DNA from 2 places in the Kitasatospora sp. NPDC094019 genome. Region 2 is predicted to be linked to the other one. Evidence: riboswitches for the same ligand, from Rfam matches in the RefSeq annotation. Region 2 holds a riboswitch; the other holds the start of a gene.
What was found. A riboswitch is a leader RNA that binds a small molecule or an ion and turns the genes downstream of it on or off. The one in region 2 is predicted to bind glycine.
Positions count from the first base shown of each region.

Region 1: linked by a shared signal. The riboswitch ahead of gcvT (glycine cleavage system aminomethyltransferase GcvT) and the one ahead of gcvP (aminomethyl-transferring glycine dehydrogenase) in region 2 are both predicted to bind glycine.

Region 1 covers NZ_JBIWIF010000005.1:489,702-505,311, reverse strand. Annotated here, with positions in the region: gene ACIQ9P_RS14640 (NUDIX hydrolase) at 1-68, opposite strand, end outside; gene mnmA (tRNA 2-thiouridine(34) synthase MnmA) at 259-1,398, opposite strand; gene ACIQ9P_RS14630 (cysteine desulfurase family protein) at 1,461-2,642, opposite strand; gene ACIQ9P_RS14625 (IclR family transcriptional regulator) at 2,991-3,746, shown strand; gene ACIQ9P_RS14620 (trimeric intracellular cation channel family protein) at 3,682-4,341, opposite strand; gene ACIQ9P_RS14615 (ABC transporter ATP-binding protein) at 4,385-5,449, opposite strand; gene ACIQ9P_RS14610 (ABC transporter ATP-binding protein) at 5,484-6,554, opposite strand; gene ACIQ9P_RS14605 (ABC transporter permease) at 6,551-7,561, opposite strand; gene ACIQ9P_RS14600 (ABC transporter substrate-binding protein) at 7,662-9,437, opposite strand; gene ACIQ9P_RS14595 (ABC transporter permease) at 9,494-10,483, opposite strand; gene ACIQ9P_RS14590 (enhanced serine sensitivity protein SseB C-terminal domain-containing protein) at 10,991-11,938, opposite strand; gene ACIQ9P_RS14585 (enhanced serine sensitivity protein SseB) at 12,123-12,917, opposite strand; glycine riboswitch at 13,113-13,219, shown strand; gene gcvT (glycine cleavage system aminomethyltransferase GcvT) at 13,438-14,559, shown strand; gene gcvH (glycine cleavage system protein GcvH) at 14,647-15,030, shown strand; gene glyA (serine hydroxymethyltransferase) at 15,111-15,610, shown strand, end outside.
Region 2 covers NZ_JBIWIF010000016.1:12,318-27,927, reverse strand. Annotated here, with positions in the region: gene ACIQ9P_RS29420 (FMN-binding negative transcriptional regulator) at 1-304, shown strand, start outside; gene ACIQ9P_RS29415 (sugar porter family MFS transporter) at 423-1,835, shown strand; gene ACIQ9P_RS29410 (dienelactone hydrolase family protein) at 2,006-2,707, shown strand; gene ACIQ9P_RS29405 (MFS transporter) at 2,780-4,084, shown strand; gene ACIQ9P_RS29400 (HAD domain-containing protein) at 4,221-4,751, shown strand; gene ACIQ9P_RS29395 (CPBP family intramembrane glutamic endopeptidase) at 4,781-5,569, opposite strand; gene ACIQ9P_RS29390 (glutamate--cysteine ligase) at 5,741-7,246, opposite strand; gene ACIQ9P_RS29385 (hypothetical protein) at 7,610-8,230, shown strand; gene ACIQ9P_RS29380 (DUF5999 family protein) at 8,583-8,774, shown strand; gene gcvP (aminomethyl-transferring glycine dehydrogenase) at 8,980-11,880, opposite strand; glycine riboswitch at 12,121-12,224, opposite strand; gene ACIQ9P_RS29370 (PRC and DUF2382 domain-containing protein) at 12,460-13,692, shown strand; gene ACIQ9P_RS29365 (MFS transporter) at 13,837-15,327, shown strand; gene ACIQ9P_RS29360 (DNA polymerase IV) at 15,487-15,610, opposite strand, start outside.

The DNA of each region.
Region 1 (15,610 bases), on a different contig from region 2:
GCCACGGACACCGAGTGGAGCGGCGTTGACCGAGGCTTCCCGGCACTGTTACTCATGTGCAGGAGAATAGGAGCCCTGAAGGACAGTCGCGGCCCGGCCCTGGTGGATCACCTGACCGGTGACCGGTGGGTGCCACCGTGTCGGTGGCGGCCGCCTTTCACGTGGCCGTCGCTGCCGTAATGCTGATCGACCGCACCCGCTGAATGCCGCCCGCGTCGCCGGGTCGGCGGCGCGGGCGGTCAGGAACAGCGTCCGTCCTCAGGCGTTGACGGCCGGGCGGTGCGTGGTGGCGATGGTGGCGGAGCCGACGACGCGGGTGCCGTCGTAGAGGACCACGGCCTGGCCGGGGGCGATGCCGCGGGCGGGGGTGTCGAGGTCGACGTGGAGGGTGTCGTCGGCGACCGAGGCGCTGACCGGGACCTCCTCGCCGTGGGCGCGCAGCTGGGCGGTGTAGCGGCCGTCGGCGAGCGGCTCGGTGCCGCACCAGCGGGGACGGATCGCGGTGAGGCCGGTGACGTCGAGGCCCTCGGCCGGGCCGACGGTGACGGTGTTGTTCACCGGGGAGATGTCGAGCACGTAGCGCGGCTTGCCGTCGGCGGCCGGGCGGCCGATCCGCAGGCCCTTGCGCTGGCCGATGGTGAAGCCGTAGGCGCCGTCGTGCTCGCCGAGCTTGGTGCCGTCGACGTCCAGGATGTCGCCGGTGGCGGTACCGAGGTGCTGGGCCAGGAAGCCCTGGGTGTCGCCGTCGGCGATGAAGCAGATGTCGTGCGAGTCGGGCTTCTTCGCGACGGCCAGGCCGCGCCGCTCGGCCTCCTCGCGGATGACGTCCTTGGTGGTGTCGCCGAGCGGGAAGAGCGAGTGGGCGAGCTGGTCGGCGTCGAGCACGCCGAGCACGTAGGACTGGTCCTTGGCGGCGTCGACGGCTCGGTGCAGTTCGCGGGAGCCGTCCGCCAGGTCGACGATCCGGGCGTAGTGGCCGGTGCAGACGGCGTCGAAGCCGAGGGCGACCGCCTTGTCCAGCAGCGCCGCGAACTTGATCTTCTCGTTGCAGCGCAGGCACGGGTTCGGGGTGCGCCCGGCGGCGTACTCGGCGACGAAGTCGTCGATGACGTCCTCGCGGAAGCGCTCGGCGAGGTCCCAGACGTAGAAGGGGATGCCGATCACGTCGGCGGCGCGGCGGGCGTCCCGGGAGTCCTCGATGGTGCAGCAGCCGCGGGCGCCGGTGCGGAAGGACTGCGGGTTGCTGGACAGCGCCAGGTGCACGCCGGTCACCTCGTGGCCGGCCTCGACGGCGCGGGCGGCGGCGACGGCGGAGTCCACCCCGCCGGACATCGCGGCGAGCACGCGCAGGCGGCCGCTGGCGGACGGAGCGGTGGGGGCACCCGGGAAGTCAGTCATGATGACTCCAAGCGTACGTGGTGCCGTCCGGCATTCCGCCGGGGCCGTTCGGCCGGAAGGGCTCAGCGCCGGACGGCCGCGAGGCCGGCGTTGCGGGCGCGCTGGACGGCCGGGGCGATGGCCTCGGCGAGGGCGGTGACGTCCTCGCGGGTGGACGTGTGGCCGAGCGAGAACCGCAGCGAGGCCCGGGCGAGCAGCGGATCGACGCCCATCGCCAGCAGCACGTGGCTGGGCTGCGGGACGCCGGCCGAGCAGGCCGAGCCGGTGGAGCACTCGATGCCGCGGGCGTCGAGCAGCATCAGCAGCGCGTCGCCCTCGCAGCCGGGGAAGGAGAAGTGCGCGTTGGCGGGCAGCCGCCCCTCCCCCGCCGGGTCGCCGTTGAGCACCGCGTCCGGGACGGCGGCGTGCACGGTCGCGACCAGTTCGTCCCGCAGCGCGCCCAGGGTGAGGGCGTGCTCCTCGCGGCGTTCGACGGCGATGGCGGCGGCGGCCGCGAAGCCGGCGGCGGCGGGCGCGTCGAGGGTGCCGGAGCGGACGTCGCGCTCCTGGCCGCCGCCGTGCAGCAGCGGGACGGGCGTGGCGCCGCGCGACAGCAGCAGCGCGCCGATGCCGAACGGGCCGCCGATCTTGTGGCCGGTGACGGTGAGCGCGGTGAGGCCGGAGCCGGCGAAGGAGACCGGCACCTGACCGAGCGCCTGCACCGCGTCGGCGTGCATCGGGATGCCGTACTCGGCGGCGACGGCGGCGAGTTCGGCCACCGGCTGGACGGTGCCGACCTCGTTGTTGGCCCACATGACGGTGACCAGGGCGACCGAGCCGGGGTCGCGTTCGATCGCCTCGCGCAGCGCCGCCGGGTGGACCCGGCCGAGGGCGTCGACCGGCAGGTAGTCGACGGTGGCGCCCTCGTGCTCGGCGAGCCAGTGCACGGCGTCCAGCACCGCGTGGTGCTCGACGGGGCTGCACAGCACCCGGGTGCGTGCCGGGTCGGCACCGCGGCGGGCCCAGTACAGGCCCTTGACGGCGAGGTTGTCGGACTCGGTGCCGCCGCCGGTGAGGACGATCTCGCTGGGCCGGGCGCCGAGCGAGTCGGCGAGCGACTCGCGGGACTCCTCGACCACGCGGCGGGCCCGGCGGCCGGCCGCGTGCAGGGAGGAGGCGTTGCCGACGACCCCCAGGTGTGCCGACATGGCGGCGATCGCCTCGGGCAGCATCGGCGTGGTCGCCGCATGGTCCAGGTATGGCATAACCATCCGATTGTAGTGGTCCTCCGGCCTGCGCCGGACCGGTGCGACCGGTGCGGCCGGGCGCACCGCACCGATCCGGCCACCGGACGCCGGTCACCGGGGTGCTGCCCCTCGGGGCAGCCCAGGTACGGGGAACGGGCCACGAACGGTTAGCCTGACGGCCACCACCACACGGCCTCACGGCCATCACCACGCGGCCCGGCGGCCATCGCCACGCGGCCCGGACACCACCGCCACGCGGCCCGGACACCACCGCCACGCGGCCCGGACACCACCGCCACGCGGCCCGACGGCCACCGCCACGCCGCGCGGCCGGACCCAGGAACGGAACCAGGAACGGGGAACGCGATGTCGCAGTCGGTCGATCGGGCGCTGACCCTGCTCGGCTCGCTCGGCGACGGGCCGGTCACCCTGGAGCAGGCCGCCGGCTCGATCGGGGTGCACAAGTCCACCGCCCTGCGGCTGCTGCGCACGCTGGAGGAGCACGGCTTCGTGCACCGGCTGTCCGACCGCCGCTACCGGGTGGGCGGCCGGGTGCTGTCGCTGGCCCAGCGGGCGCTCCAGGAGATCGACGTCCGGCAGGTCGCCGCGCCCTACCTGGCCGCGCTGAACGAGCGCTGCGGCTGCACCGTGCGGTTGGCCGTGCTGCAGGACGACGAGGTGCTGTACCTGGACGAGCTGGCCGGCCGCTGGAGCGCCGATCCGGGCCGGCCGGACCGGATCGGGCGGCGGGCGCCGGCCGCCGGGACGGCGATCGGCCGGGTGTTGCTGGCCGGGCTGGCGCCGGACGGCCCGGCGGCGGACGGGCTGGCCGAGGACCTGGCGGCGGTGCGCCGGCGGGGCTGGGCGGCGGAGTCGGCCGAGCACCGGGAGGCGGTCACCTGTGTGGCCGCGCCGGTGGCGGGCAGCGACGGACGGGCGGTCGCGGCCTGCGCGATCTCGGCGCCGGCCGACCGGATGCCGCCGGCCGAGCTGCTGCGGCTGGTGCCGGAGCTGCTCTGCACGGCGGAGGCGGTCTCGCTGGCGTACGGCGGCTCGCCTACTCCTCGCTGGTGCGAGAACCGTTGCGGTGCCAGGCCCGCGGCGCGCGCCAGCCGTACTTGAGGGCGAGCATCCGCAGGCCGAACGCGGTCAGCGCGGCGGCGGTGCCGGTGGCGGCGGTGAGGCTGTCGAGGGCGATCAGCACGGCGACCAGGGCGGCGCCGACGAGGGCCGGCACGGCGTAGATCTCGCGGTCCCAGCGCAGCAGCGAGGGGAGTTCGCCGGCCAGGACGTCGCGCATCACGCCGCCGCCGGCGGCGGTCACCATGCCGAGGGCGACCGAGGAGACGGCGCCGAGCCCGAAGTCGTGCGCCTTGGCGGTGCCGGTGACGCAGAACAGGCCGAGGCCGAGCGCGTCGAGGGTCTGCACCGCGCGGTTGATCCGCTCGACCTCGGGGTGCAGGAAGAAGACCACCAGGGCGGCGCACAACGGGGTGACGAAGTAGCCGAGGTTGCTGAACGCGGCCACCGGGGTGGCGCCGATGACGAGGTCGCGCATCACTCCGCCGCCGAGCGCGGTGACCTCGGCGAGGACACAGATGCCGAAGATGTCCATGTTCTTGCGGACGGCGAGCAGCCCTCCGGAGAGGGCGAAGACGAAGATGCCGACGAGGTCCAGCGACTGCTGCACGTCGGAGGGGAAGATCTGCGAGGTCACCGCACCAGTGTGACCCGGCCGGGCCTCCCCTCCGACCGTACGGTCAGACGGAGGCCCGGGCCCCGTCACCGGTGACGGCGTTCTCCGGGAAGTGGCAGGCCACCTGGTGGCCCGCGGTCGCGACGGCGAGCGGCGGTTCCTGGGTGGCGCAGATCTCCTGGGCCTTCCAGCAGCGGGTGCGGAAGCGGCAGCCGCTGGGCGGGTTGATCGGCGAGGGCACGTCGCCCTTGAGCAGGATCCGCTCGCGCCCGGCGCGCTGGCGCCGGCGCGGGTCGGGCACGGGGACGGCCGACATCAGCGCGGTGGTGTACGGGTGCATCGGGCTGCGGTAGAGCGAGTCCCGGTCGGCGATCTCGACGATCTTGCCGAGGTACATCACGGCGACCCGGTCGGAGACGTGCCGGACCACCGAGAGGTCGTGCGCGATGATCAGGTAGGTCAGGCCGAGCTCCCGCTGGAGGTCGTCGAGCAGGTTGACCACCTGGGCCTGGATGGAGACGTCCAGGGCGGAGACCGGCTCGTCCGCGACGATCATCCGGGGCCGCAGGGCGAGCGCCCGGGCGATGCCGATGCGCTGGCGCTGGCCGCCGGAGAACTCGTGCGGGTAGCGGTTGTAGTGCTCGGGGCTGAGCCCGCACAGCTCCAGCAGTTCCTGGACGGCCTTCTTGATCCCGCCCTCGGGCGCGGCCTTCTGCAGCCGGAACGGCGCGCCGACGATGGTGCCGACGGTGTGACGCGGGTTCAGCGAGGAGTACGGGTCCTGGAAGATCATCTGGATGTCGCGGCGCAGCGGCCGCATCGCCCCGACGCCCAGATGGGTGATGTCCTTGCCCTCGAACTCGATCGTCCCGCCGGTCGGCTCGTCGAGCCTGGTGACCAGCCGGCCCATCGTCGACTTGCCGCAGCCGGACTCGCCGACGACACCCAGGGTCTCACCGGCGTTGACCGTGAAGTCGATGCCGTCGACCGCCCGGACGGCGCCGCTCTGGCGCCGCAGCAGACCGCTGTGGATGGGGAAGTGCCGGGTCAGACCGGTCACCCTGAGCAGCGGCTGCCGATCGGGGGCGGGCGCCGGCGCGGGGATGGTCGCCGCCTGAGTGTCCGTCATCGGTTCTCTCCAGAAGGGTGGTACGAGTCCGGGCTCACAGCAGGGGCGCGATCTCTTCGGTGAAGATGCGGTGCCGCTCGGAGAGCGCGAGGTGGCAGGCGGCGTGGTGGCCGGGCGCGACCTCGGTGAGTCCCGGGGTCTCCTCGGTGGAGCGTCCGCCGGTCAGCGCCGCGTAGGGGCAGCGCGGGTGGAAGGCGCAGCCGGACGGCACGTTGATCAGGCTGGGCGGGGTGCCCTTGACCGGCACCAGTCGCTCCTGGAGCTCCCGGTCGAGGCGCGGCATCGAGCCCAGCAGGCCCCAGGTGTAGGGGTGTTCCGGGGAGTCGAAGAGGGTCTCGGCCGGGCCGCGCTCGACGCACTTGCCGCCGTACATGACGAGGATGTCGTCGGCGAGCTCGGCGACCACCCCGAGGTCGTGGGTGATGATGATGACCGCCGAGCCGAACTCCTCCTGGAGGTCCCGGATGAGGTCCAGGATCTGCGCCTGCACGGTGACGTCCAGGGCGGTGGTGGGTTCGTCGGCGATCAGCAGCGAGGGGTCGTTGACCAGGGCCATGGCGATCATGGCGCGCTGGCGCATGCCGCCGGAGAACTGGTGCGGGTAGTCGTCGACCCGGCGGTCGGGCTGCGGGATGCCGACCCGGTCGAGCATTTCGACGGTGCGGGCGCGGGCCTGCTTCTTGGTCGCCTGCGGGTGGTGCACCCGGTACGCCTCGACGATCTGCTGCCCCACCGTGTAGTAGGGGTGCATCGCGGTCAGCGGGTCCTGGAAGATCATCGCCATCTCGCGGCCGCGCAGCTCCCGGACCCGGTCCGGCCCGGCGGCGACGAGGTCCTCGCCGTCGAGGCGGATCTCGCCGGTGATCCGGGCCCGCTTGGAGCGGTGCAGACCCATGATGCCGAGCGAGGTGACGGACTTGCCGGAGCCGGACTCGCCGACGATGCCGAGGGTGCGGCCCTTGGCGAGGTCGAAGCTGACCCCGTCGACGGAGCGGACCAGGCCGTCGTCGGTGTCGAAGTGGATCCGCAGGTCCCGGACGGAGAGGTACGGGTCCCCTCCGGCCGGGGCGGCCGCGCGGGCCGGGGTCTTCTGGAGCTCGGTCACGACAGCCTCACCCGGGGGTCGACAGCGGCGTACAGGAGGTCAACCACGAGGTTGCAGAGGACGATGAAGAAGGCGGCGAGCAGCGTGGTGCCGAGGATCTTCGGCAGGTCGTTGTCGGAGATCGCCTGGACGGCGAACTGGCCGACGCCCTGGAGCGAGAACACCTGCTCGGTGATCAGCGCACCGCCGAGCAGCAGACCGAGGTCCATGCCGAAGATGGTGACGATCGGGGTCAGCGCGGCGCGGAGTCCGTGCCGGGTGACGACCTTGCGCTCGGCCAGGCCCTTGGCCCGGGCGGTGCGGATGTAGTCCTCGCTCATCGTCTCCAGCATGCCGGCGCGGGTGAGCCGGGCGTAGAGGGCGGAGTAGAGGAAGGCCAGCGAGATCCAGGGCAGGATCAGGTTGCGGGCCCACATCAACGGGTCGTCGGTGAAGTTGACGTACTGCAGGTTGTCCAGGATCGGCCACTCGTAGCTGAACACCGTGAGCAGCAGCGCGCCGGTGAAGAAGACCGGCAGCGAGACGCCGGCGAGGGCGATGCCCATCGAGATCCGGTCGAAGATCGACCGCGGCCTGAGGGCGGAGACGACGCCGGTGGCGACACCGGAGACCAGCCAGAGGCTGGCCGCGCCGATGGCGAGCGACAGCGTGACCGGGATCCGCTTGGACAGCTCGGGCCAGACCTCCAGGTGGTTCTTGAAGGAGTAGCCGAAGCAGGGCACGTGGCAGGTGGCCGGTTCCGGGCCGAACTTGTACTCGGCGCCGCTGACCAGACCCTTGAGGAAGTTCCAGTACTGGGTGTACAGCGGCTGGTCGAGGCCCAGGTTCTTCTTGACCGCCGCGATCGCGTCGGGAGAGGGGTTCTTCCCGATGTACTGGGTGGCCAGCTGGTCGACCGTCTCGCCGGCGAGGCGCGGGAGCAGGAAGAAGATCGCGAAGGTGACCGCGCTGACGACCAGCAGCAGCACCGCCGCGGCGAGGATCCTGCGGATGATGTAGGCAAACACAGTTGGTCGGCTCCGGCCGCCCGCCGCCGTCCGGGGTCCTCCGGACGGCGGCGGGCGAACCGCTGCCTTCACCTGCCTTCAGGGATGCGGAGCCAGGCTCTTACTTGGTGGTGCCGATGTTCAGGTAGTCGTACTCACCCGAGAAGGCCGGCGTGGACGCGAGGTTGGTGGCGTTGTCCGGGCGGTACAGGAAGACCTTGAAGTCGGTCAGCGGAACGTAGACCGCCGCCTCCATGACCTTCTTGTCGATGTCGCCGTAGATCTTCTCGCGGGCGGCCCGGTCCGGGTTGGTGGCGGCGTCGTCGAGCAGCTTGTTGACCGCCGGGTCGTTCAGCGAGGCCAGGTTGCTGTTGCCGGAAGCCTTGATCGCGCGGCCGTCGACGATCTGCTGCAGGAAGCCGTAGCCGGTCGGCCAGTCGGCGCCCCACTGCATCATCATCAGACCGATGTTGTGCTCCTTGGCGAACTTCGGAGCGCCGGCGCTGTCCGCCAGGTACTTGCCCTGCGGGAACTGCTGGATCTCGGCGTTGATGCCGACCTTCTTCAGCGCGGCCTGGATCGAGGTGGCGGCGGCGACCTCGGTGGCGCGCTCGGTGCGGGCGGAGAGGACGGTGGTGATGCTGTCCTTGCCGCAAGCCTTCAGCGCGTCCTTGGCCTTGGCCTCGTCGCCCTTGTTGTCCTTGGTCTCCCAGACGTTGAAGTCCTGGTGGCCCGGGATGTCGGGCGGGAGCACGGTGTTGGCGACCTGGCCGCGGACGGGGCCGCCGAGCGCGGTCTGCACCGAGACCTTGTCGACCGCGTACTGGACGGCCTTGCGGCACTCGATGTTGTCGAACGGCGCGACATCGGTGTTGATGGCCATGTAGACCAGACGGCCGCCGTAGGCGTTGTCGGTGTTGGCCTTCAGCTTCGGGTTCTGCAGGATCTGCGCCTGGGTCTGCGGGTCGACACCGCCACCCACCAGGTCGACCTGGGCGTTGCCGGCCAGCAGGTCCTTGTCGATGGTGGCCTGGTCGATGTTCATCCGGAGCACGATCTTGTCCGGCAGCTGCTTGCGGATCGGGTCCGTGCTCGGGTCCCAGTTGGTGTTCGGGACCAGGACGGCCTGCTTGCCGTCCTCGTAGGACTCGAACTTGAAGGAGCCGGAGGAGACGATCTTCTTGACGTACTCGGCGCCGGTGTCCTTGGCCTGCGGGACCGGAACCGTCTGCGGGGCGCTGACCAGGTAGTCGAAGTCGGCGAAGGCGTGCGTCAGGTGGAAGACGATGGTGGTGTCGTCCGGGGTCTCGATCGACTTCAGGTCGCCGGTCTTGTCCTTGTACGGACCCTCGTACGGCGTGGGGTTGTCGACCAGCAGCTCCTTGAAGTACGTCGGGCCGTTGGAGTTCACGTCCGGCGCGAAGTTGGAGCGCTCGACGGCGTACTTGACGTCCTTCGAGGTGATCGGGGTGCCGTCGTCGTACTTCAGGCCCTTGCGCAGCTTGTACGTCCAGCTCAGGCCGTCCGCGCTGACCTGGCCGAGCGACTCGGCGAGGTCCGGGACGAGCTTGTTGCCCGCCTCGCCGGCGCCCGGCTGGAAGGTGGTGAGCGGACGGCCGTACAGACGCGAGAAGTTGTAGATGTACGCGTAGTACGTGTTGCCGGGGTCGAGCGAGTCCGGGGTGCCCTTCATCTCGAAGGTGACCGTCCCGCCCTTCTTGTCGGAGGCGTTGACGATGCCCTTGGTGGCCGCATTGGCACCGGAGCCGCCGGCGGCCTCGGTGCCGGAGCCGGTGGGCTTGGCGTCGGTGCTCTTCGAGCTGGACGAGCAGCCGGTGACGACCAGGACCGCGGCAGCGGCCGCGGCGGTCAGCGCGACGGTACGGGACCTACGCATGGTTGAGATCAACCCCTTGAGGAAGTGTTGGCCGAACGAGGGATCCTGACGCGGCGTCAGTTGCTCTTGGGATCGAGGGCGTCACGCAGCCCGTCGCCGAGCAGGTTGAAGGCGAGTACGGTGACGAAGATCGCCAGACCGGGGACCACCATGTACTGGGGGTCCACCTGGTAGTACCGGATCGCGTCCTGGAGCATGCCGCCCCAGGACGCCTGCGGGGGCTGGATGCCCACGCCGAGGAAGCTCAATCCGGCCTCGAAGAGGATGTTGGTCGGGATCAGCAGGGTCGAGTAGACCAGGATCGGACCGACCAGGTTGGGCAGCAGCTCCTTGAAGAGGATGAACGGCCCCCGGGCGCCCAGGCTCCGGGCCGCGTAGACGAACTCGCGCTCACGCAGCGAGAGGGTCTGTCCGCGCACGATCCGGCCCATGTAGGGCCAGTTGAAGAAGCCGATCACGAAGATCAGCACCATGATGTGCAGCGGGAGGCCGTGCAGGCCGAACGCGCCGCCCTGCAGCGAGGTCGAGATCGCGATCGCGAACAGCAGCAGCGGGAAGGCGAGGAAGACGTCCATCACCCGGCTGATCAGGGTGTCCACCCAGCCGCCGTAGTAGCCGGCCATGATGCCGAGCACGGTGCCGATGGTGTTGGACAGCACGGTCGCGCCGAAGGCGACCAGCAGGGAGACCCAGGAGCCCTCGATGACACGGGTCAGCAGGTCACGGCCCTGCAGCGGGTCGACGCCGAGCGGGTGGTCCCAGCTCATGCCGCCCCAGTCGCCGAACGGCAGACCGCCGAGGTCGGCGTCCAGGAGGTCCTGGTTGAGGGCGTCGGGATCCAGGCCGAAGGCCGATTCGATCGGCTTCGCCAGCACGGCGAGCAGGATCAGCAGGATCACCACGACGCCGCCGACCAGGGCGGCCTTGTCCCGCTTGAAGCGGGTCCAGGCGATCCGGCCGAGCGAGCGGCCCTCGATCTTCTTGGCCGGACTCGCGGCGGCGTCTGCCTCCGGTGCGTTGCCGGCGGTCTTGATGGGTGCGGTCATGGTCAGTTCGGTCCCCTCGCCGACGGTGGCCGGCCCACGGGTGCCGGGCACCGGGATCGGCGGCGCGGCTGGTGCGGACGTGCTTGGGTGCGGACGTACGGAGGTACAGGAGCGGAGTGCTTCCAGCGGTACGACTGGCTCAGTACTGCTGCCACGCGGGATGGGCGTCACGTGGATCATGCGGTCCGCCAGCGCGTTCGCCCTTGTGGGACGCCAACCACGCGCGGCGGGCTGTTGCAGAACTCTCTGCCATCCGAACTGGCTTACGCCAGCCCTGACCACCGACAGATGCCCAACTGTGATCTGTCCGCATGCACCTCCCAGGTCATCGGCATATCCCTCTTCACACAGCTGTAACAGCCATGTCAAGATGTCTTCCTGCGATTCGGGGAGAACGTCCGAAAAAACGTCGAAACCGGCCTGACGGAATGTCAAGCCGGTTTCATGGAAGGGCATCCGGCGCGCCGGTCCGGAGGCCCGTGCCGGGCCGCCCCCGGCCGCCCCCGGTCAGCGACCGGGGTAGCCGGGCCACGGCTGCTGCGGCGGCGGCTGCTGCCCCGGCCAGCCCGGACCCGGCGGCTGGGTGCCGTAACCGAAGCCCTGCCCGTGGGCGGGACCCTGCTGCGAGGCGTACGGCGGCGGGGGCACCGGCGGGTACGGGCCGGTCTGCGGACGGCCGTGCCCGGCCGCCTCCCGGTCGTAGAACGGGCGCGCGTGGGCCCGCATCCACAGTGCCACCGGGTCGAACTCGTCCGCCATCGCCACCGTCGAGACCGCCAGCCCCTCCGGCGCGACCGCGATCGCCCGCTGCATCAGCGCCCGCACCGCCTCCACCGTGGGCGGCGAGCTCTCGTACAGCTCCAGTCCGATGGCGAGGTACGGCTCGCCCACGGACGGCCGCACCCAGGCCCGGCGCAGCGCCCGCACCGAGCGCACCTCGGCCGCCTGCCGCTCCAGCAGCGCGAAGAACTGCTGGGCCGGCACCTGTGGCTCGCTCAGCTTCAACGGGCCGGCCGGCAGCCGGTCCAGCCCCGCGGCCACCCGGCGCAGGTCCGCCCACGGCACCCCGACCCCGCCACCGGGGGCGTGCGGGTTCAGCCAGAGCCCCCAGCGGGTCCGGTACAGCGAGGCCGCGATCTCCCGGCCCGAGATCACCTCGTGCGCCCGCGCCCAGCCGGAGGCCGCCAACTGCTCGGGCGAGGTGACGGCCGGCGCGTAGCCGTGGCCGCTGATCTCCATGTTCCCGTACTGGGCGTCGGCGCTGCCCGGCGTGCCGTGCCACAGCAGCATCCAGACCCGGCCCTCGGCGAGCGCGTTCAACATCGTCTCGTATGCCTCGTAGCGCTCCGGCGCCACCTCGCGCAGGGCGCGCTCCAGCGCGCCCGGATCCGGGCGTCCGGTGGGCGCCTGGCCCCAGGGCCCCGGTGCGCCGCCAGCTACCGATCCCGCACTCATGCGCCCACCTCGTTGCGCCTCTTCGTTCCTCGTCCGTCACCGGCGGCCCGGCGGCCGTCAGGACGCACCTTATGGGGCGCCGCCGACCACCGCCACGCCGACGTGCCAGGGCCCGCGCCGCTCCCCACCGCTCCCCCGTCCGCGCCCGGCCCTACAGGCACCGGACGGACGGCCGGGGTCCGGCTCAGCCCCGTACGTGGAAGGGCGCGACCCGGTTCAGCATCCATTCGACCACCGGGTCGTCCGCGAGGTCGAGCAGTACGAGGTGGACGCCGCCGGGCAGCGGCGCGGTTCCCAGCGCGCGCCCCAGCGCCTCGTTCACCGCCCCCGGGTCGGCCGGGGCCGCCGGGTCCAGCTGGACACCCACGAACATCACGGTCGGCTCGCCCTCGACACTGGCCAGCGCCCGCCGGGCGGTCAGCACCCCGGGCAGCAGTGCCAGTTCGGCACGGCAGGCGGCCAGGAACAGCTCCGGGTCCTCACCCGGCACCGGCTCGCGCAGCGCCACCCGGCCCCCGGACGGCGCGTCCTGGACGGCGTCCCAGCGGTCCTCGCGCGGCCCGCGGCGCAGCTCGGCCACGCCCTCCGGCGGAACCGGGATGCCCACCGGGGCCTCGGGGTTGACGGCGATGCCGACGCCCAGCGGCAGGCCGCGGGCGAACTCCCACACCGGCGCGACCGCGAACGCCATCCCCGGCGCCTGCTGCCGCAGCACCTCCTGCGAGGAGAACACCGGGACATAGGGGCCGCCGGCCAGTTCCAGGGTCGGCAGGTCCAGCGCCCGCCCCTGCGGGTCGCCGCCGGACGGCAGCGGGATCCACACCTGGCTGCGCGCCAGCACCTCGATCACCCGCGGGGTCGCGCCCGGGTCGCCGAGCGCGGCGGTGAGCACCTGCTCCAGCTCGTTGGCCGGCCACGAACCGCCCGCCGGCGCCGACTGCGCCCCGCCCCAGCCCTGCTGCTCCACCGGGTTCCCCATCCGCCGCTGTACCGCCCTCCGCTCGCCGTTCCCGCAGCCTAGCGTCCGGGCGCGGCGGAGCGGGACGCGGAACGCGACAGAGAACGGGGAGGGACCTGTGAGGCAGCCCCCTCTCCCGCCATCGGTGCGGACGTGCCATGATGTGCGCGTCTGCGGTGGCATCCACCCAGCCCCTCCAACTCCATACCGGCCGCTCGAACCCGCGCGGGAGAGTCCGGAGTGCCCCGTCCTGGCGGCACAGCCGGCGCCGAAGGAGCAAGTCCTCCCCGGAATCTCTCAGGCCCCCCTACCGCACGGGTTAGGCAGATCTGGAAAGCGGCGCACGGCCCTGCCGTCCGCCCACCCACGGTGCAAGCCGCCATGCTGTCCTGTTACAGGGCAGTGGCCGGTGAAGCTCTCAGGTACGACGACAGATGGGGAGACCCAGCCGCCGCATGCCCGCGCGCAGGGTCCGCCGCCCCCTGCAGGGCCGGTCCCGGCGTGCGCACCCCTGAGTGCCCCGACCGAGGAGTTCCTGGCCATGTCGTCCCTCCGCCTCACCGCGCTCGACGCGCTGCACCGCGCCCTCGGCGCCACCATGACCGACTTCGCCGGCTGGGACATGCCGCTGCGCTACGGCAGCGAGCGCGAGGAGCACCTCGCCGTCCGTACCAGGGCCGGGCTGTTCGACCTCTCCCACATGGGCGAGATCACCGTCACCGGCCCGCAGGCCGGCGAGATGCTGGACCACGCCCTGGTCGGCTTCGTCTCCGCGCTCGGCGTGCTGCGCGCCCGCTACACCATGATCTGCGCCGAGGACGGCGGCATCCTGGACGACCTGATCGTCTACCGCCTGCGCGAGGACGCCTTCCTGGTCGTCGCCAACGCCTCCAACGCCCAGCTGGTGCTGGACGAGCTGATCGCCCGCGCCAAGGGCTTCAACGCCGTCGTCTCCGACGACCGCGACGCCTACGCGCTGATCGCCGTCCAGGGTCCGGAGTCCACCGCGATCCTGGCCGACACCACCGAGGCCGACCTGCCCGGCCTGAAGTACTACGCGATCCTCCCGGCCCAGGTGGCCGGCCGCGACGTGCTGCTCGCCCGCACCGGCTACACCGGCGAGGACGGCTTCGAGATCTTCTGCAACCCGGGCGACGCCGAGCAGATCTGGCAGGCGCTGACCGCCGCCGGCGCCGAGCGGGGCCTGATCCCCTGCGGCCTGTCGTGCCGCGACACGCTGCGCCTGGAGGCCGGCATGCCGCTGTACGGCCACGAGCTGTCCACCGGGCTGACCCCGTTCGACGCCGGCCTCGGCCGGGTGGTGCGCTTCGACAAGACCACCAACGAGGGCGCCTTCGTCGGCCGCAAGGCCCTGGAGCGGGCCGCCGCCGAGGCCGAGGCCAACCCGCCGCGGGTCCTGGTCGGCCTGGTCTCCGACGGCAAGCGGGTGCCGCGCGCCGAGTACACCGTGGTCTCCGCCGACGGCGCCCCGATCGGCGTGATCACCTCCGGCGCGCCGTCCCCCACGCTGGAGAAGCCGATCGCGATGGCCTACGTGGACGCGGCCCACGCCGCGCCGGGCACCACCGTCGCGGTGGACGTGCGCGGCAAGCACGAGCCGGTGCAGGTCGTGGCGCTGCCGTTCTACAAGCGCGCCCGCTGACGCCGCTCCCCCACCTTTCCCTCGCGAGGCTCGTCCGCCCCTCGGGCCGCTTCGTCGTACCCGCTTCCCATCCTGGAGAATGACGCCATGAGCAACCCCCAGCACCTTCAGTACACCGAGGAGCACGAGTGGCTGACCACCGCCGAGGCCGGTGAGGTCGCCACGGTCGGCATCACCAAGCACGCCGCCGACGCCCTCGGCGACATCGTCTACGTGCAGCTGCCCGCGGTCGGCGACACCGTGTCCGCCGGTGAGACCTGTGGCGAGCTGGAGTCGACCAAGTCGGTCAGCGACCTGTACTCGCCGGTGACCGGCGAGATCACCGAGGTCAACGACGCCGTCGCCGACGACAACAGCCTGGTCAACAGCGACCCGTTCGAGGGTGGCTGGCTGTTCAAGGTCCGGATCGAGTCGACCGGCCCGCTGCTGAGCGCCGACGAGTACAGCAAGCTCACCAACCCCTCGGCCTGAGCCACCCACGGGGCGGCCCGCCCGCGGCGGCCGCCCCGCCCGCCGGCCCTCCTCCCTCTCACTCCCGGGAAGACCCCACCATGACGGTTCTGAACCAGTCCCTGCACGCCCTCGACCCGGAGATCGCCGCCGCGGTCGACGCCGAGCTGCACCGCCAGCAGACCACCCTGGAGATGATCGCCTCCGAGAACTTCGCCCCGGTGGCGGTCATGGAGGCCCAGGGCTCGGTCCTGACCAACAAGTACGCCGAGGGCTACCCCGGCCGCCGCTACTACGGCGGCTGCGAGCACGTCGACGTGGTCGAGCAGATCGCGATCGACCGGATCAAGGCCCTGTTCGGCGCCGAGCACGCCAACGTCCAGCCGCACTCGGGCGCGCAGGCCAACGCCGCCGCGATGTTCGCGCTGATCCAGCCGGGCGACACCATCCTGGGCCTGTCGCTGGCCCACGGCGGCCACCTGACCCACGGCATGAAGATCAACTTCTCCGGCAAGCTCTACAACGTGGCCGCGTACCACGTCGACGACAAGACCGGCCAGGTCGACATGGCCGAGGTCGAGCGCCTGGCCAAGGAGCACCG
Region 2 (15,610 bases):
CCTCAACCGCCAGCTGGCCCACTTCCAGCCGGAGCGCCCGGACGTCCGGGTCACCCCGGGCGAGGGGGAGTTCGCCCGGCTGCTCCCCGGCCTGACCGGGCTGCGCCTGACCGTCCGCGAGGTCCGCGCCAAGTTCAAGTACGACGACAAGAAGCCGGCCACCGAGCAGTACGCGACGGCCGACCGGCTCGCCGAGCGGAACCGGGGCGCGGACGCCGGGGCCCGCGTCCAGTTGCTGCGCCGCAACGCCCGCCGCTCCCCCGCGCGGACGGCGCCCGTTCCCCCCAACCGGGTGCGCGACTGACGCTCCGTCACCCGTTCGGCCCATTCGGCGAGGCGTCGCCGCCCGGGCCCTGGTCGAATGTGAGCCGAACCCTGCCCGCTCGGCCGCGCGGACGGGACCGTCGACCCGGGGAGCGTGCGTGTCCAGGACCCAGACCCATCCGGCATCCGGCGAGGCGCACCTCGGGCACGTCGTCTTCATCTCGGCCGCCGCCGCGATGGGCGGCTTCCTGTTCGGCTACGACAGCGCCGTGATCAACGGAGCGGTGACGGGCATCCAGAAGCACTTCGGGGTCGGCAACGGCACCACGGCCTTCGTGGTCGCGATCGCCCTGCTCGGCTCGGCGGCCGGGGCGGTCGTGGCCGGGCGGCTCGCCGACCACCTGGGCCGGGTGCGCACCATGCTGCTGGCCGCGTCGCTGTTCGCGGTCAGCGGCATCGGCTCGATGTTCCCGCCGAACCTGGAGCTGCTGGCCACCTGGCGGGTGATCGGCGGCGTGGCGATCGGCATCGCCTCGGTGATCGCGCCGACGTACATCGCCGAGGTCGCCCCGACCGCCTACCGGGGCCGGCTGGCCTCGTTCCAGCAGATGGCGATCGTGCTCGGCATCACCGTCTCCCAGCTCGCCAACTGGGCGCTCAACCAGGCCGCCGGCGGCGAGTCCACCGGCCACCTCGGCGGCATCCAGGCATGGCAGTGGATGCTCGGCGTGGAGACGATCCCGGCCCTGGTCTACGGGCTGATGGCGATGTCCATTCCGGAGTCGCCGCGGTTCCTGATCGCCGACAACCGGGAGGAGCAGGCCCGCAAGGTACTGCTGGAGGTCGAGGGCGAGGGCGTCGACCTCGACGCCCGGGTGGCCGAGATCCACTCGGTGCTGTCGTCCGCCCACAAGCCCCGGCTCAAGGACCTGCTGGGCGGCCGGTTCGGGCTGCTGCCGATCGTCTGGGTCGGTATCGGCGCCTCGGTGTTCCAGCAGTTCGTCGGCATCAACGTGATCTTCTACTACTCCTCCTTCCTGTGGCAGTCGGTCGGCATCAACGAGTCGAACTCGCTGCTGATCAGCCTCTCCACCTCGATCGTCAACGTGGTCGGCACGGTGATCGCGATGGCCCTGGTCGACCGGATCGGCCGCAAGCCGCTCGCCCTGGCCGGCTCGGCCGGGATGGCCCTCGCCCTGGCCACCGCCGCCTGGGCGTTCTCCTACCGGCAGGGCACCGGTGACTCCGCCACCCTGGAGAACACCTACGCGACGGTCGCGCTGGTCGCCGCGCACGTCTTCGTGTTCTGCTTCGCGTTCTCCTGGGGCGTGGTGGTCTGGGTGCTGCTCGGCGAGATGTTCCCCAACCGGATCCGCGCGCTCGCGCTGTCGGTCGCCGCCTCCGCCCAGTGGATCGCCAACTGGGCGATCACCGTCAGCTTCCCGGACCTCGCCGACTGGAACCTCTCGGCCACCTACGTCATCTACGCCGCCTTCGCGCTGCTCTCCATCCCGTTCGTGGCCTTCTGCATCAAGGAGACCAAGGGCCGCGCCCTGGAGGAGATGGGCTGACCACCCGCCCGGCCGACCATCCGCCCGGCCGAGAACCCGACGGCCCCGACCGACCCCCGCCCGCACGTTCCGCGCGCACGACCGGGCACCCTCACCGGCCCCGACACCCCACCGGCCCCGACCCGCCGCCGTGCCGCCGCGCCCGGCGGCCCGTCCCCCGAGAGGAAGCCATGCCTGACCAGGGCGGCTCCCGGCAGAACGTCACCTTCCCCAGCGGTGGCCGCGAGGCCCACGGATACCTGGCCCGTCCGCCCCAGGGCGTCGGCCCCGGCCTGGTGGTGGTCCAGGAGTGGTGGGGCCTGACCCCGTACCTGGCCGAGGTCGCGGACCGGTTCGCCGCCGAGGGCTTCACCGTGCTCGCACCGGACCTCTTCGGCGGCGCGACGACCCACGACAGCGCCGAGGCGGCCCGGCTCAAGCGCGAGCTGCCGGTCGAGCAGGCGGTACGGGACCTCGGCGGCGCGGTCGACCTGCTGCTCGGCCTGGAGGGCGTGGTCGGTGACGCGGTCGGCGTGGTCGGCTTCTGCATGGGCGGTGGCTTCGCCCTGCTGCTGGCCGCCGCCGAGGGCGACCGGGTGGCCGCGGCGGTCCCGTTCTACGGCCTGCCGCCCGATCCGGACTTCGAGTACCGGGGCCTGACCGCCCATGTGCTCGGCCACTACGGGGAGCACGACCGGTTCCTCCCGATGGCCGCCGTCGACGAGGCGGCGATCAGGATCGGCGAGGCCACCGACGTCCGACCGGAGTTCCACTTCTACCCGGCCGGGCACGCCTTCATGAACGAGGAGAACGCGCTCGGCACCTACGACCCGCTGCAGGCGGCGATCGCCTGGAAGCGCACCCTGACCTTTCTCTGGGGACACCTCGGCTGAACCCCGGGCGCGCCCCGGCGCCGGTCCGGTAATCGGATGGACACGGACCAACCGCCCCGGCATAGTCGCGGAGTGCAGAGCCAACCCCCGCCCCCGCCCGCCGGCCGCTTCGCCTGGGCGAGCCGCAACTTCCGGATCCAGACCGCCGCCACCGTGGTCAGCGGGCTCGGCAACGCCGGCGCCCCCATCGCCACCGCGTTCGCGATCCTCGACGGCGGCGGCTCGACCGCCGACATCGGTTACGTCACCGCGGCCAGGCTGCTGCCCACCGTCCTGCTGCTGGTGATCGGCGGCGCGCTGGCCGACCGGCTGCCGCGCCATCACGTCATGGTCGGCGCCAATCTCTTCAGCGCCGTCTCCCAGGGCGCCCTCGCCCTCCTGGTCCTGACCGGCGAGCCCACGCTCTGGCAGCTGATGCTGTTCTCGGCCGGTGCCGGCGCCGGCTACGCCTTCTACTCCCCCGCCTCCGGCGGCATGATCCTGGAGAGCGTCACCCCCGAGCACGCCGCCCGGGCCTTCGCGGTCTACCGGACGGGCTTCAACGGCGCGCAGATCGGCGGCGCCGCCCTCGGCGGCGCGCTGACCGCGGCGGTCGGCGCCGGATGGGTGCTCGCCCTGGACGCCGCCTGCTTCCTGGCCGCCGCCGCACTGCGCTTCCTGCTCGAACCGCAGGCCCCCACCGCCCCGGCCGAGGGCGGCGGCATGCTCCGCGAACTGCGCGAGGGCTGGCACGAGTTCTCCTCCCGCCGCTGGCTCTGGGTCATCGTGCTCCAGTTCTCGATGCTCGTCGCCTGCGTGGGCGCGGTCGAGGCGGTGTACGGGCCGGCCGTGGCGAAGGAGCGGCTCGGCGGTGCCCGCGACTGGGGCCTGGCGATGGCGGCCTACGGCGTCGGCCTGGTCGCCACCGGCGTGCTGATGGTCCGCTGGCAGCCGCGCCGGATCCTGCTGGTCGGCAACTGGGGGGTGTTCCTGTTCGGCGTGCCCGCGTTGGCGCTGGCGGTGTCCGCCCCGCTGCCGGTGCTCTGCGCGGCGATGTTCCTCTCCGGTGTCGGCGTGACCGTCTTCGGCGTCAACTGGATGATCGCGCTGCAGCAGGAGATCCCGGCCGAGGCGTTCTCCCGGGTCGCCGCCTACGACGAACTCGGCTCGCTCTCGCTGGCGCCGCTCGGCGCCGCCCTGGCCGGCCCGGCCGCCGACCTGCTCGGCCTGTCCGGCGCGCTATGGTCCTGCGCGGTGGCCTCCCTGGTGCTCAGCGTCGCCGTCCTGCTGGAGCCACAGGTCCGCCGGCTCTCCCGGCGCCCAGCCGGGCCTCCCGCCGCCGGGCCTCCCGCCGACGCCCTGGCGAAGCCCGCCGAGGAGCCCGCTGCGGCCGCCTGAGCCCGGCCCACCGCAGCACGCCGGGTCCGCTGCGAGCGCCCCCGGTGCGCCCCCGTACGCGCCCTCCGGCGGGCAACCGACGGGGGCCCCGGATCGTCCGACCAGGTGACGACGCACGAGACCTGGGGGGCGCCCGATGCCGAAGCCACTGCTGTTCCTGGACGTCGACGGCGTGCTCAACCCGGTCTGCCCCCACCCCGGAGCGGGGTTCGACACCCACCCCCTGCTCGGCTACACCGTGCTGCTCTCCGCCCGCCACGGCAGCTGGCTGCGCGAACTGGCCGGGACCTACGAACTGGTCTGGGCCACTACTTGGGAGGAGCATGCCAATAGTCACATCTCACCGGCGCTCGGCCTGCCCGAGCTGCCCTTCGTCCGCTTCACCGGCTACGTCCCCCAGCCCGGCGACCCGCGCGTCCCGCTGATGGAGCTGTTCTCCGCGCGCAAGTGGGCCCCGCTGCTGCGCTACGCGGCGGGCCGCCCCTTCGCCTGGATCGACGACGTCATCCCGCCCCGGCTCGTGCGCGGCTCGCTCTGGCGGCGCGACCGGGTACTACTGCCGATCGACCCCGGCGAGGGGCTCGAACGGCGCCATGTGGACCGGCTGCTGTCCCGGCCGCCCCGGCCCGGCGCGACGGCCCCGGTCAGGCGCCGGGCGGCCGGCTGACCTCCAGCTGGGGCAACGGCCGGCCCGGCTCAGGCGGTGGGCAGCCAGCCGACGTGCCCGGCCAGCAGCGCGTACCCGACGAACGCCACCGTGTCGATCAGCGCGTGCGCCACCACCAGCGGCATCACCCGCCCCCACCGCCGGTACAGCAGGCAGAACACCGCACCCATCACGATGTTCCCGACCAGCCCGCCGACCCCCTGGTACAGGTGGTACGAACCGCGCAGCAGCGAGCTCGCCACCAGCGCGGCCGGCCACGTCCAGCCCAGCTGCGTCACCCGGCGCAGCAGGTAGCCGAGGACGACGACCTCCTCCAGGATCGCGTTCTGCCAGGCCGAGAGGACCAGCACCGGGATCCGCCACCAGACGTCCGGCAGCCCGGACGGCGCGACCGTCAGGTTGTAGCCGGCCGCCTGCGAACCCAGGTACAGCACCAGTCCGGAGCCGCCGATCGCCGCCGCCACGGCCGCGCCGCGGCCGAGGTCGCGCAGCTTCTGCCCGAGGTCGAAGCCCAGGATCCGCAGCGACACGCCCTCGCGGACCAGCAGGTAGCCGACCAGCACGACCGGCATCAGCCCGCGGCCGATGTAGTAGAGCTGCCAGACCAGGTCGAGCCAGGGTCGGCCGGGCGCGCGCGAGCCGTTCAGGGTGGCCACCTGCTGGCCGAGCTTCAGGGTCTCGGTGAGCGAGCCGGTGAAGCTGATCAGCGCGGCGACACCGCTCGCACCGAGCGAGAGGCCGAGCACGGTCAGCAGTTCCACACCGAGCAGCCGGCGGGTCGGCTTCGCGGTCTCCGGTGCGGTGGGAACGGTCGTCACGGGGGTGCTCCAGCGCGGACGGCGGCGGACGGACGGTGCTCCGGCCGCCGGCGGACGACGGCGGCGGACCGGAGCGGTCATCCTTCCACAGCCCGCCGCGCGGGCCCCGGCGAGGACCCGGTGGCGGATCCGGAGGGAATCCGGAGGTGGTGGCGGGTCCGGAGGCGCGCCCTACCCGACCGGCCAGGTGTGCACCGGCTCGCCGCCGCGCATGTGCTCCATGTAGCGCCGGGTCATCGCCGCGAGCGCGCTCGGCCGGTCCGTCCCGTACTGCTCGCGCAGCCGGTGGAAGGTCGCGCTCTGCCAGGCCGCGCCGTTGGTCCGGCGCAGGCAGCGCTGCTCGATGATGCCGAGGTAGCGGTCCCGGTCGGCCGGCTCCACGCCCCACGCGTCCAGCCCCTGGTAGGCCATCGGCAGCAGCTCGTTGAGCACCAGGTCGACGGCGGAGATCGTGCTCGGCCCGCCGCCGCGCCCGGTCCGGCCGGAGCGGGGCCACTGGAACACCGCGTCGATCCCGTACCTGGCCGCCTGGCGGAAGTTCTCGTCGGCCAGCTCGAACGGCAGCCTGGTCCAGATCGGGCGGGACTGCTCGGCCAGCACCCGCACCACGCCGTAGTAGAAGGCGGCGTTCGCGAGCGTGTCGGCCACCGTCGGCCCGGCCGGCAGGGCCCGGTTCTCCACCCGCAGGTGCGGCACGCCGCCGCTGACGTCGTACACGGGCCGGTTCCAGCGGTAGATGGTGCCGTTGTGCAGCCGCATCTCGGCGAGCCGCGGCACCCCGCCGGAGGCCAGCACCTTCGCCGGGTCCTCGTCGTCGCAGATCGGCAGCAGCGCCGGGAAGTACCGCAGGTTCTCCTCGAACAGGTCGTAGGCCGAGTCCACCCAGCGTTCGCCGAACCAGGTGATCGGCCGCACGCCCTGGGCCTTGAGTTCCGCCGAACGGGTGTCGCAGGCTTGCTGGAACAGCACCGGCCGGGTCTCCCGCCACAGCTCCCGGCCGAACAGGAAGGGCGAGTTGGCGCCCAGCGCGAGCTGCGGCCCGCAGATCGCCTGGGCGGCGTTCCAGACCGAGGCGAAGCGCTCCGGGGTCACCTGGAGGTGGAGTTGGAGCGAGGTCGCGGCGGCCTCGGCGACCATCGTGATCGAGTCCAGTTCGAGGCGCTCCACGCCCTCGATGTCCAGGGTGATGTCCTCGCCGCGGGCGGCCAGGATCTGGTCGCTGAGCAGGCTGTACCGCTGGTTGTGGGACATCGCGTCGAGCCCGGTGTGGTCGAGCTCCAGGGTCGGCAGGATGCCGACCATCACGATCCGCGCGCCGGCCTCCCCGGCCCGCCGGTCGGCGTAGCGCAGGCCGGTGTCGATCTCCTCGCGCAGCTCCTCGAAGACGTGTCCGCCGAGCCGGTGCGGTGCGATGTTGACCTCGATGTTGAAGCGGCCGAGCTCGGTCTGGAAGTCGGCGGAGCCGATCGAGGTGAGCACCTGCGCGTTGTTCAGCACCGGAAGGCCCTGCTCATCGGCCAGATTGAGCTCGATCTCCAGGCCCATCACGGCCTTCGGGCGGTCGAAACGGTCCTCACGGAGCATGCGGCCGAGCGTCTCCAGGCAGGACTGGAGCTTGCGGCGGTACATCTGCCGGTCCGACAGTTCCGCGCGAGTCGCCACGACCTTCTCGCCCATGGTCCCCTCCTCCTGAGCCGGCCGGCCCTCGACCGTGCAAGCATCATGCCCACCCCGAAGATCGATACCCGAAGGCTTCGAATGGCTTGCAATGCAAGGGAACTGACGTCGTTTCAGCTCAACTGCCGACTTGCCCGACGCCACCGCCTGTGATAAACAGGTCACCCTGCGCACCTGTTCGAGTAGAATTCGCACTGCGCCACGGCGCGGTCCGCCGTCGCCCGGGATCCGAGGACGGCGGCCGAGCCGGCACCGCGATCCTGCCCAACCGGACAAGGCCCAGGTTTCCGTCACCGTCGACGCACCCGCCATGCCGGTATGCCGCACTCGCACGCCGATCTCGCACGGAGAGGCGACCTTGCCATGACTCTGCAGACCCCCCAGCCCCCGCCCAGTGCCCTGCGCGCGGTGCTCGCCGCGCTCGACTCGGAAACAGCGCTGCGCCAGCCCGCCGCCGCCGCGCTGCGCCGTCCGACCGGGCCGCTCCTCCCCGCGCACCCACTCGCCGTCCACGTCCTGGACGGGCCGCGGGCCGAACTCGCCGCCGCCCGCCGGACCGGGTGGCGCTTCCTGATCAAGGACGGCGCCGAGGTCGCGGCGGCGGCCGAGGTGGTGCAGGGGGCCGAGGGCCATTCCTTCTCGCACTTCACCGCCGGCCCGTACCTGGACTCGACCGTCAGAGCGCTGCGCCAGGCGTGGCAGCTCGCGCAGTCCTCCCGGACCCGCTGCCAGCCGAGGCTGCTGACCTTCCCGGGCCAGTACGCGACGGCGCTCTGGCTGCACAGTCCGGACGGCGGTCCCGGCGCCGATCTGCTGATCCCGCTGGCCCCGGCGCCGATGGGGGTCACCGCGCACCGCGCCCACCCGGCCGCCGAACTGCTGCCGGTCCTGGCCCGAGGTCCGATCGCCCGCTCCCCGATCGCCCGTCCGGTGCTCCTCGGCGCCCCCGCCGATCCGACCCGGCTCGCCTCCGGGGCGCTCTGACCGTCGTCGGCTCCGCTCGGCTCACCCGTCCGGCCCTACCCGTTCAGGTCATCCGGCATGGCCCGAACGGACCGTCCGACCGATGGCCCGTTCGGCCTGGATTCCGGCCGCTCACCACCTGAACGGGTGATCTATGGCCGGGGGTTGTGGCGCGTGTCACGAAATCGCTGCGCGCGGGTCCCGGGATGCCGACACTGGGAACCAGCGTGGAAGGACCTCCTGTCCTACCCACTTGAGCGCCGGTCCACACCTGGCCCGGCGCCGGACAGGATCCGACCACCGCGGCGGCGCCCGACGGCCATCCGGCGGCACCGCATCACGGGGAGGATCGCGGAGCGAAGCGAGGGTACGTATGTGCCAGCACCGTCCTGAGTGTCCGTCGGCCGAGTCCGAGGACCGCGAGGCCGCCGTCCCGGTGGCCTGTCACCCGGAACAGGGGTGGAGCCTGCTCTGCAACGGCGTCCTGCTCTTCGAGGACACCGGCGAGCTGCTGCCCGACGGCCGGGTGATCGCCCCGCGCCGTCCGGCCGCCAGCGCGGTCTGAACCGCCGGACCGACCCGGGGGCGCGACGCACCGACCGCTCCCCGGCCGCACCGACCGCCCCGGGCCCGCAGCCGCAGCCGCAGCCGCAGCCGAGTATCACGGAACACCGCAGGCGCACCACGGGGCAGGGCCCCGGCGGAAACACCGCCGGGGCCCTGTCGCATGCGGTTCCGTCCGCCGTCCGGTCCCGGACGGCACACCGGAATCAGACGCCGTACTCGTCCATCGGCGGGCAGGAGCAGACCAGGTTCCGGTCGCCGTACGCGCCGTCGATCCGGCCGACCGGCGGCCAGTACTTGTCCGCCGGGTTCACGCCGGCCGGGAAGACCGCCTCCTGCCGCGAGTAACCGTGCGCCCAGTCGCCGGCCAGGGTGGCGGCGGTGTGCGGCGCGTTGCGCAGCGGGTTGTCCTCGGCGTCCCACTCGCCCGAGCCGACCTTCTCGATCTCGGCCCGGATCTCGATCATCGCGTCGCAGAACCGGTCGATCTCGTACAGGTCCTCGGACTCGGTCGGCTCGATCATCAGCGTGCCGGCCACCGGGAACGACATGGTCGGCGCGTGGAAGCCGTAGTCGATCAGGCGCTTGGCGATGTCGTCCACCGTCACGCCGGTCTCCTTGGAGAGCGGGCGCAGGTCGATGATGCACTCGTGCGCCACCAGGCCGCCGGGGCCGGTGTAGAGCACCGGGAAGTGCGGGGCCAGCCGCTTGGCGATGTAGTTGGCGTTCAGCACCGCGACCTGGGTGGCGCGCTTGAGGCCCTCGCCGCCCATCAGCCGGACGTAGGACCAGGAGATCGGCAGGATGCCGGCCGAGCCCCACGGGGCGGCCGAGATCGGACCGACACCGGTGGCCGGGCCGGCCTCCGGCTGCAGCGGGTGGTTCGGCAGGTACGGCGCGAGGTGCGCGCGCACCGCGACCGGGCCGACGCCGGGGCCGCCGCCGCCGTGCGGGATGCAGAAGGTCTTGTGCAGGTTCAGGTGCGAGACGTCCGCGCCGAACTTGCCCGGCTTGGCGAGACCGACCAGGGCGTTGAGGTTGGCACCGTCGACGTAGACCTGGCCGCCGGCCTCGTGCACCAGGCCGCAGATCTCGGTGATCTGGGTCTCGTACACGCCGTGGGTGGACGGGTAGGTGACCATCAGCACCGACAGGTTGTCGCGGTGCTGCTCGATCTTCGCCTTGAGGTCCTCGACGTCGACGTCACCGTCGACCAGGGTCTTGACCACGACGACCCGCATCCCGGCCATGACCGCGGAGGCGGCGTTGGTGCCGTGCGCGGAGGACGGGATGAGGCAGACGTCGCGCTGGGTGTCGCCGTTGCCGTGGTGGTAGGCGCGGACGGCCAGCAGGCCGGCCAGCTCGCCCTGGGAACCGGCGTTCGGCTGGATGGAGACGGCGTCGTAGCCGGTGACCTCGACCAGCTGCTGCTCCAGACCCCGGATCAGGGAGAGGAAGCCCGCGGCCTGGTCGACCGGCGCGAACGGGTGCAGCTGGCCGAACTCCGGCCAGGTCACCGACTCCATCTCGGTGGTCGCGTTGAGCTTCATGGTGCAGGAGCCCAGCGGGATCATGCCGCGGTCCAGCGCGTAGTCCCGGTCCGACAGGCGGCGCAGGTAGCGCAGCATGGCGGTCTCGGAACGGTGGCTGTGGAAGACCGGGTGGGTCAGGTACTCGTCCTCGCGCAGCAGCGCGGCGGGCAGGGTCTCGGCGTTCTCCGCCACCTCGACGCCCTCGACGCCGAACGCGGCCCAGACGCCGGCCAGGTCCTCGCGGGTGGTGGTCTCGTCGGTGGAGACCGAGATCCGGTCCTCGCCGTCCTGGAAGACGTTGATGCCGTTGACGCGGGCGGCGGCGGCGATCGCGGCGGCACGGCCCGGGACGACCGCGGTGACGGTGTCGAAGAACTCGCCGTGCAGCAGCTCGACTCCGCCGGCCCGCAGGCCCTGGGCCAGCGCGGCGGCGTAGCGGTGGGTGCGGCGGGCGATGTCGGCCAGGCCGTCGGGGCCGTGGTAGACGGCGTACATCGAGGCCATCACGGCGAGCAGCACCTGGGCGGTGCAGATGTTGCTGGTGGCCTTCTCGCGGCGGATGTGCTGCTCGCGGGTCTGCAGGGCCAGCCGGTAGGCGCGGTTGCCGTGGGTGTCGACCGAGACGCCGACCAGGCGACCCGGCAGCGAGCGGGCGTACTCGGCGCGCACCGCGAGGTAGCCGGCGTGCGGGCCGCCGAAGCCCATCGGCACGCCGAAGCGCTGCGAGGTGCCGCAGGCGATGTCGGCGCCGAGCGAGCCCGGGGACTTCAGCAGGGTGAGGGCGAGCAGGTCGGCGGCGACGGCGACGATCGCACCGAGGCCGTGGGCCTGCTCGATCACCGGGGCGAGGTCGCGGACCGCGCCGGTCGCGCCCGGGTACTGGAGCAGCACGCCGAAGACGCCGCGCTCGGCGATCTCGGCCGGGATGCCGTCGGAGAGGTCGGCGACGACCACCTCGACGCCGGTCGGCACGGCGCGGGTGTTGATCACCGCGACGGTCTGCGGCAGGGTGTCGGCGTCGACCAGGAAGACGCCGCCCTTGACCTTGGTGACGCGGCGGGCCAGGGCCATCGCCTCGGCGGCCGCGGTGCCCTCGTCCAGCAGCGAGGAGCCGGAGGTCGGCAGGCCGGTCAGGTCGGCGACCAGGGTCTGGAAGTTGAGCAGCGCCTCCAGGCGGCCCTGCGAGATCTCCGGCTGGTACGGCGTGTAGGCGGTGTACCAGGCCGGGTTCTCCATGACGTTGCGGAGGATCACCGGCGGCGTGAAGGTGCCGTAGTAGCCCAGGCCGATCATCGACCGGAGGACGGAGTTGCGGTCGGCCAGCTCGCGCAGCTCGGCCAGGACCTGGGCCTCGGAGCGGCCGTCGGGCAGGTCCAGCGCGGTGATCGAGCGGATCGCCTCGGGAACGGCGGCGGTGGCCAGCTCGTCCAGCGAGCCGTAGCCGACGTGGGCCAGCATCTTCTCCTGCGCGGCGGCGTCGGGGCCGATGTGCCGGTTCTCGAAGGGGCTGGCCTGTTCGAGCTCGGTGAGGGTCGCGGGGGTGGTGGGGCGTCCCGAGTTCGGCTGGGCGTTCATGGTGGTCGAGGCCTCCTGGTCACGGACCGGCGGGGGTGCGCACGCCGGGCTCCCTCGCCGCTGCGGACAACAGCGGAGGACCCGGTCGGACGAACCCGACAGGCCTCCCCCTCTGTCATCGGGACCTGAGAGCTTCGCCCGCGCGGAGCGCCGTGGGACGCCCCGCCGGCTTGCACCGTCGGTGAGGGTGGGGTCCGCCGGCTCCCTCGCCCGCGTTCCTGCCCTGCTTTCCAGAGTGACCTATCCCGCACGGTACGGATGCCTGAGAGATTCCGGGGAGGAGTTGCTCCTTCGGCGCCCCGACCAGCGGTTTCCACTGCCGGGGACTCTCCCGCGCGGGCTCGGCGGTCGCGCCCAGGGTACCAGCGGGAGGCCCGGCGATCACGGGTGCGTCCGGTCACTTCGGCTCCGGGACCCGCCCGCCCGGCTTGCCCCGGACGGCGCAGCGCCGCGCCCGTCCGGACCCGCCCCGGTCGCGCGGGTCCGGTTCATGGCTTTTGGTGTGAAGTGGCGGACGGGTTGGGCGGGCCGGCCGTCGTCCTGCGGGAGTTCCGCAGGGTCACCGCACTGGAGGAAAGAGTGCAGACCGACATCGACCCCCGGGACCTCATCGGCCACAAGGCGGTCGACCGTAACGGGGACAAGATCGGCACCATCGACGAGGTGTATCTCGACGACGCCACCGGCCGGCCCGAGTGGGCGGCCGTGCGGACCGGCATCTTCGGCCGGGACGCCTTCGTCCCCCTGACCACGAGCGAGTTCTCCGGCGACGAGCTGCGGGTGCCGTACGACAAGTCCCTGGTGAAGGAATCACCGGACTTCGGCGTCGGCCAGCACCTGTCGCCCGCCCAGGAGCTTCAGCTCTACCGCTACTACGGGCTGGACACCCCGGTGGACGGCCGGCCGTCGGCGGGTGACGGCTCAGGTTCGGAACCGGCCGATCTCGACTTCGGCACCACCGCCGACCGGGGCACCGCCGACCGGGGCACCGCGATCGGCACGGCCGCCGTGGGCGCGGCCGCGGCCCAGGGCACGAACATCACCAACGGCACCACCAACGGCACCGGCACGACCAACGGCACGGGCACCACGCATCCGGCCAAGCCGCTCGGCCTCCACCAGTCCCCCACTCCCGTCCCGAGCCCGGCCGCCGACCTCGGCAAGCCGTCCGACCCCGCCCCGGAGGCCCCCGTGCGGACCCTCGCCACGCCCCTGCCCACCACGACACCCACCGCTCCGCAGCAGGCCGCCGAGCGTCCGCACACCCCGGCGCCCCCGGCCACCGTGCCCGCCGCGGGGACGGCCCGCCCCGAGGAGGGTCCGGCCGCGTCCTCCCCGAGCGGCCCGGTGGAGATCACCTGCCGCGAGGAGCGGCTGGACATCACCACCGAATGGCATGTGCTGGGCACCGCCAAGCTGCGCAAGTACGTCACCAGCGAGCCGGTGGAGCGGCGGGTCGCGGTGGTCCGCGAGCGGGTCCGGGTCGAGCGGATGCCGGTCGGCGACGCGGAACGGGCCTCGCTCACCGAGAAGGAGATCGCCGAGGCGGTGGAGGAGGTGACCCTTCGCGAGGAGCGCCCGGTGGTCCGCAAGTACCTGGCGCCGATCGAGCGGGTCCGCCTGGTGGTGGAGCGCTACACCGCCGAGGAGGTGGTCCGGGACGAGCTGCGCCGCGAGCACGTCGAGGTCCACGACAACACGGCGGCCGCGTCGACCCCGGCGCCGTCCGCCGCGCACGCGCCGGCCCGTCAGGCCGCCCATCCGGCGGTCGAGGACCAGGGCCGCCCGGCTCCGCTGCGGCCGCTCGCCTGACCTTCCCGGAACCGTGGGACCCCGGCCGATCATGGCCGGGGTCTTTCCTTTTTACCAAGGCTTAACCAATGAATATTTGACACATTGAAGTATCTCCCGGCATGGTTACTTCAGTTCATTCACTATGTACGGAAGGAAGCAACCGTGAGTGAGGCACCACAGCCCACCACTGCGGCCGAGAAGCCGAGCAGCGCCCGGGTCCTGCCGGCCCTCATCCTGGCGATGCTGTCGTTCAGCGTGGTGCAGACGGCGGTCGTCCCGATCCTGCCCTCGCTCGCCAAGGAACTGAGCGTCTCCGGCTCCAGCATCACCTGGCTGATGACGGCCAATCTGCTGTCCGCCGCCGTGCTCACCCCGCTGCTCGGCCGCTTCGGCGACCTGCGCGGCCGCAAGCCGATGCTGCTGATCTCGCTCAGCGGCCTGGTCGCGGGCTCCGCGCTCGCCGTCTCGACCCACTCCTTCACCTGGCTGGTCGTCGCCCGCGTCCTCCAGGGCGCCGGCGGTGGCGTGCTCCCGCTGGCCATCAGCATCGTCCGCGACGAGCTGCCCAAGCAGAAGGTGACCGGAGGCGTCGCCGCCATCAGCGCCTCGATGGGCGTCGGCAGCGGCCTCGGCCTGGTCGCCACCGGCCTGCTGCTGGAGCACTGGAGCTACAAGTCGATCTTCTGGATGGGCCTGGCCTTCGGCCTGCTCGCGATCGCCCTGGTCGCCGTCCGGGTGCCCACCGACCCGGTCACCGACAAGGAGGGCGGCGCCGACCCGCTCGGCGCCATCACCCTGGCCGGCTGGCTCTCCGCCCTGCTGGTCGCGGTCAGCCAGGGCAACCACTGGGGCTGGACCTCCACCAAGACCCTCGGCCTGTTCGCCGTCGCCGCCGTGGTCGCCCTGCTCTGGGGCGTCATCGAGGTCAAGGTCAAGCACCCGCTGGTCGACATGAAGATGATGTCCCGCCCGGCCGTCGCCTTCACCAACCTCGCCGGCCTGCTCATCGGCTTCGGCATGTACGGCTCGTTCATGGTGATCAGCAACTTCGCCCAGACCCCGGAGAAGTTCGCCCACTACGGCTTCACCGCCACCGTGCTGCACGCCGGTGTGATGCTGCTGCCCTCCGCCCTCGGCTCGATGGTCGCCGCCCCGCTCGGCGCCATGCTGATCGCCCGCCGCGGCCCGCGCCTGCCGCTGGTGCTCGGTGGCGTCCTCGGCGCCGTCGCGATGGCCTACCTGGCCCTGCGGCACAGCCACGAGGGCGACATCTACCTCTCTTCGGCCATCTTCGGCCTCGGCATCGGCCTCGCCTTCTCGGCGATGCCCGCCTACATCAACGGCGCCGTCCCGGTCGAGCAGAGCGGCATCGCCAACGGCATGAACGCCGTGCTGCGCACCGTCGGCGGCGCGATCGGCACCGCCGTCATGGCCGCCATCCTCACCGGCGACACCATGAAGCTGCCGATCCCGATCGCGCTGCCCACCCTGGACGCCTACAAGCACGCGTTCTGGACCGCCGCCGTCGTCTGCATCGTGGCCGGCGCGGTGCCGTTCCTGATCCGCAGCGTGCGGCCGACCACCACGGTGGCCTCCGGCAACACGACGGCGGACCTCTCCTCCGGCCGCGAGCCGGTCAAGACCGACGCCTGACGAGGCGTCCCGCCCCGCGCCCAGGGACAGGGCGCGGGGACCGGACCAGGACGGTCGCCGAGGGCATCGCGACCGTCCACGGCCCGGACACGAAGCGGCCCCACCCGGCTCCCCCGCCGGGTGGGGCCGCTTCGTGTCCGCACCCGGCGGGGGAGCCGCTCAGCCCTCCTCCCCCGGACCGCCCCCCGTACCCTCCGGTTCCGCACCGTCCCCGTCCCCGTCCCCGTCCTCGGCGCCGGGCCACCCCTGACGCAGCGGCAGCGGCCGGGCCGGCTCCAGGGCC